DNA from 2 places in the Streptomyces sp. NPDC028711 genome. Region 2 is predicted to be linked to the other one. Evidence: riboswitches for the same ligand, from Rfam matches in the RefSeq annotation. Region 2 holds a riboswitch; the other holds the start of a gene.

Region 1 (2,381 bases), on a different contig from region 2:
TGAGCGCGAGCAGGTCGGCGGCGACGGTGACGATCGCGCCGAGCTCGTGGGCGGCGTCGATCAGCGGCTTGATGTCGCGGACGGCGCCGGAGGCACCCGGGTACTGCACGAGCACGCCGAAGACACCGCGCTCGGCGACCTCGGCGGGAATGCCCTCGCTCAGGTCGGCGACGACGACCTCGACACCGGTCGGCTCGGCGCGGGTCTCGATGACGGCGATCGTCTGCGGGAGGGCGTCGGCGTCGACGAGGAAGACACCGTTCTTGACCTTGCCGACACGGCGGGACAGCGACATCGCCTCGGCGGCGGCCGTGCCCTCGTCGAGCAGGGAGGCACCGGAGGTGGGCAGTCCGGTCAGGTCGGCGACGACCGTCTGGAAGTTCAGCAGGGCCTCGAGGCGCCCCTGCGAGATCTCCGGCTGGTACGGCGTGTACGCGGTGTACCAGGCCGGGTTCTCCATCACGTTCCGCAGGATCACCGGCGGGGTGAAGGTCCCGTAGTAGCCGAGACCGATCATGGGCGCGAGGACCTGGTTGCGGTCGGCGAGCGTACGCAGCTCGGCGAGGACCTCGGCCTCCGTGCGCGCGGCCGGCAGGCCCAGCGCCTCGGTGTTCTTGATGACGTCCGGCACCGCGGCGGCCGTGAGCTCGTCGAGGGAGCCGTAGCCGACCTGGGCGAGCATCTTGGCGCGCGCCTCGGCGTCGGGCCCGATGTGCCGCTGCTCGAACGGGATGCCCTGTTCGAGTTCGGAGAGCGGAATGCGGTTGACGGTCATGTGCGGAGGCCTCCTGGTCGTCACGACCTGCGAGGGGCACCACGGCGCGGGTACCCGGACGGCCTCCCCCTCTGTCATCTCAACCTGAGAGTTTCACCGGCACGCCTCGCGGCACGCCGGCTTTCACCGTCGGTGAGAGCGCATGCCGTCGGACACCGCTCTGCTTTCCAGAGTGACCTCGTCCGCGCGGTACAGGGGCCTGAGAGATTCCGGGGAGGATTTGCTCCTTCGGCGCCCTCCGGAAGATTTCTCCGGGGGACTCTCCCGCACGGGGTCGACAGCCACAGCCAGCCTACCAGCGCGGTTACGGCTCCTGTCGCTCAAGTGGCCGACATCCCAGATGTGCACTTTCGTAGGGGTAGAGCAGTTGCGACCAGTTGGAGGGACCGTGCAGACCGACATCGATCCGCGCAGCCTGATCGGCCGCAAGGCGTTCGACCGTGATGGACACAAGATCGGAACCGTCGACGAGGTGTACCTGGACGACGCGACCGGCATACCGGAGTGGGCGGCGGTCCGCACCGGCCTCTTCAGCCGGGACGCCTTCGTCCCCCTGGACCCGAGCGAACTCCTCGACGACGGACTCCACATCCCGTACGAGCGGGCCCTCATCAAGGACGCCCCCGACTTCGGCGTGGGCCGCCACCTCTCCCCCGAACAGGAACTCCAGCTCTACCGCCACTACAGCCTGACGCTCCCCCCACCCCCCTCGGACGCCCCGGACACGGACTTCGGCCGCCTGGCAGGCCAGTAGCCCCCCAGCGCCGCCCACCCCTCCGCCGGCCGCCGGCGGCGCGGGCCCCCGGCAAGGACGACCGCATCCGCGCACCGACCCGCCACGGCCTGCACGGGCCGGGCCCCCGTCCCGGCCCCCACGCCGTCACCCGTCCCCGGCACCACCCCGCACCAACGGCAACGCCTCCCCCGGCGCCAGCTCCGGATCGTCCACCGCGAAGGTCCGCACGCGCCCCGGCTCCGACCACGGCACCTCGAACCGCACCGTGACCCGCCCGACCCCACTGCCCTGGACCCACCCCGCCCCGTACACGGCGTGATGTACGTCATGTCCCGGCGCCCAGTGCCGCTCCGCGGTCACCGGAGCGTCGGGCTCGGTCGCGCCGGAGTCCTCGGCCGCGGCCTCGGCGGCATCCGCCTCACCCCCGGCCGCGCTCTCCGCCTCCGCCTGCGCGAACAGGTCCTCCTGCGTGTAGTCCGCGAGCCCACTGACCCCGACGCCCAGCAGCCGCACGCCTCCCGTCGTGTCCACCGCGTCGAGCAGCCGCCCCGCCGCCTCCCGCACCACGCCGGGGTCGTCCGTGGGCCCCCGGAGCGTCTCGGACCGGGTCAGGGTCGAGAAGTCGTACCGCCGCACCTTGAGCACGATCGTCCGCCCCGAGTGCCCCGAGGTCCGCAGCCGCCCCACGCACCGCTCCGCGAGCCGCTCCACCTCGGTCCTGATCCGCACACGGTCGTGGAGGTCCACGTCGAAGGTGTCCTCGACCGACACCGACTTGGCGTCCCGCTCGGCCACCACGGGCCGATCGTCGTACCCCCGGGCCATCCGGTACAGGGAGGTCCCGTGCGCCCGCCCGAGGAGCCGTACGAG
Region 2 (2,381 bases):
CCTTCTCGCACGGCCTGCCGCACCGGCCGCCCCGGCAGCACCCTAACGCCGCCCCGGGGGCGTCGTGGCCCAAAGGGTACGGAACGAAAGCGCACCGGGGCCGGGGGGTCCGTCAGCCGGTCTCCCGGAAGCCGATCTTCCGCAGGGCGTCCGCCGCGTCCCGGTCGAGCAGGGTGGCCGAGGCGCAGCCGTGCGGGAGGCGCCCGGACTCGGCGGCCTCGACGAGCCTGCCGACGGCCCGCCGGTGCCGGGCGAAGGCGTAGGCGGAGACGCCCCGGCCGCGGGCGCGCTGGCCCTCGCGTGCGGTGTCGGGGGAGACATCGAGGAGGAGCAGGTGGAGGGACCGGCCGCGGCGGCGGGCCTCGCGGGCAAGCCAGCCGCGCACCCAGGACTGGGTGCCGCAGTCGTGCACGACCACTCCGGCGCCGGAGCGCAGGGCGCGGCGCAGTCCCGCGTAGTGCGCGAGCCGGACCAGGGGGCGGTAGACGGCGTACGGCAGGAAGGGGGGCATCCGGGCCTCCCAGCGCTCGCGGGCGTCCTGGGAGTCGATGCCGGTGCCCTCGGCGGCGCGCTTCATGAGGGTCGACTTGCCGCTGCCGGGGAGCCCGGAGACGACCACGAGGTCGCCGGCCGCGAAGGTGAGGGCGCGGGGGGCCCGGCCGCCGCGCTCGCGCAGGTCGCGCAGGAGACGGCCGCGGCCGCGGGTCCTGGCGCGGGCGCGCTGTGACGGTATGCCGGTACTCGGCGCGCACGCGCCGCTGTGCTGGATCCTCATCGCTTCTCCCCCTGCCGGGCCTTGGGAGACCCTTGCCCACAAAGTGTAAAGAAACGGTAATGGGACACAAGCGATATGCCCCGCCGAGCTCGCGTGCAATGATGTGCCCGCCAGGCGCGCACAGTCGCCACACAATCGCATACCGGCCGCTCGAATCCGCGCGGGAGAGTTCCGGACCGCACCGCGTGTCCGGACGCCGAAGGAGCAAGACCCTCCCTTGAATCTCTCAGGCCCCGTACCGCGCGGATGAGGCAGATCTGAAAAGCGGGACACCCTGCCGTGTCCCCACCCAAGGTGCAAGCCGATCTCTCGGTGACGAGATGCTCTCGGTGAACCTCTCAGGTTCCATGACAGATGGGGAGGACGTCCTCGCCGTCATGTGTTTCGTCACCGATCACGCCCTTGGGACCCGGGAGCCACCCCATGAGCACTGCCCCCCGTCTGACCGCCCTCGACGCCCTGCACCGCTCGCTGGGCGCGACCATGACCGACTTCGCGGGCTGGGACATGCCGCTCCGCTACGCCAGCGAGCGCGACGAGCACAACGCCGTCCGCACGGCCGCCGGCCTCTTCGACCTCTCCCACATGGGCGAGATCACGGTGACGGGCCCGCAGGCCGTCGACCTGCTCGACTTCGCCCTCGTCGGCAACATCTCCACGGTGGGCAACGGCCGCGCCCGTTACACGATGATCTGCCAGGAGGACGGCGGCATCCTCGACGACCTGATCGTCTACCGCCTCGGCGAGACGGAGTACATGGTCGTCGCCAACGCCTCCAACGCGCAGATCGTCCTGGACGCCCTGGTGGCCCGCTCCGCGGCTCATGGGGGTTTCGACGCCGAGGTCCGCGACGACCGCGACGCGTACGCCCTCATCGCCGTCCAGGGCCCGGAGTCCCCCGGCATCCTGAAGTCGATCACCGACGCCGACCTGGACGGTCTGAAGTACTACGCCGGCCTGCCCGGCACGGTCGCGGGCGTGCCCGCGCTGATCGCCCGTACCGGCTACACCGGCGAGGACGGCTTCGAGCTGTTCCTGAAGCCCGAGCACGCCGAGGGCGTGTGGAAGGCGCTCACCGAGGCGGGCGAGGGCGTCGGCCTCATCCCCTGTGGTCTGTCCTGCCGTGACACCCTCCGCCTGGAGGCCGGCATGCCGCTCTACGGCCACGAGCTGACCACCGCCCTCACCCCCTTCGACGCCGGCCTCGGCCGGGTCGTGAAGTTCGAGAAGACGACCAACGGCGGCGACTTCGTCGGCCGCAAGGCGCTGGAGGCCGCCGCCGAGCGCGCGGCGACCAACCCGCCGCGCAAGCTCGTCGGCCTGGTCGCCGAGGGCCGCCGGGTCCCCCGCGCGGGCTTCTCCGTCGTCAAGGACGGCGAGGTCATCGGCGAGGTCACGTCGGGCGCGCCGTCGCCGACGCTCGGAAAGCCGATCGCGATGGCGTACGTGGACGCGGCGCACGCCGAGCCCGGCACCCAGGGTGTAGGTGTGGACATCCGCGGCACCCACGAGCCGTACGAGGTCGTGGCGCTCCCGTTCTACAAGCGCCAGAAGTGACGCAGTCGTCTCATCCCGGGTCTCATCCCGCGAGACCCACGTTCATCAG

Evidence for each region. Region 2 has a riboswitch for glycine ahead of gcvT (glycine cleavage system aminomethyltransferase GcvT). Riboswitches for the same ligand answer to the same signal wherever they lie in the genome.
Region 1: another riboswitch for glycine. It lies ahead of gcvP (aminomethyl-transferring glycine dehydrogenase); the one in region 2 lies ahead of gcvT (glycine cleavage system aminomethyltransferase GcvT).

Annotation. Positions count from the first base shown of each region.
Region 1 covers NZ_JBVHUJ010000002.1:9,689-12,069, reverse strand. Annotated here, with positions in the region: gene gcvP (aminomethyl-transferring glycine dehydrogenase) at 1-775, opposite strand, end outside; glycine riboswitch at 953-1,052, opposite strand; gene ACZ4VK_RS05855 (PRC-barrel domain-containing protein) at 1,116-1,529, shown strand; gene ACZ4VK_RS05850 (DNA polymerase IV) at 1,656-2,381, opposite strand, start outside.
Region 2 covers NZ_JBVHUJ010000012.1:49,080-51,460, reverse strand. Annotated here, with positions in the region: gene ACZ4VK_RS30225 (AAA family ATPase) at 113-775, opposite strand; glycine riboswitch at 927-1,026, shown strand; glycine riboswitch at 1,028-1,139, shown strand; gene gcvT (glycine cleavage system aminomethyltransferase GcvT) at 1,199-2,332, shown strand.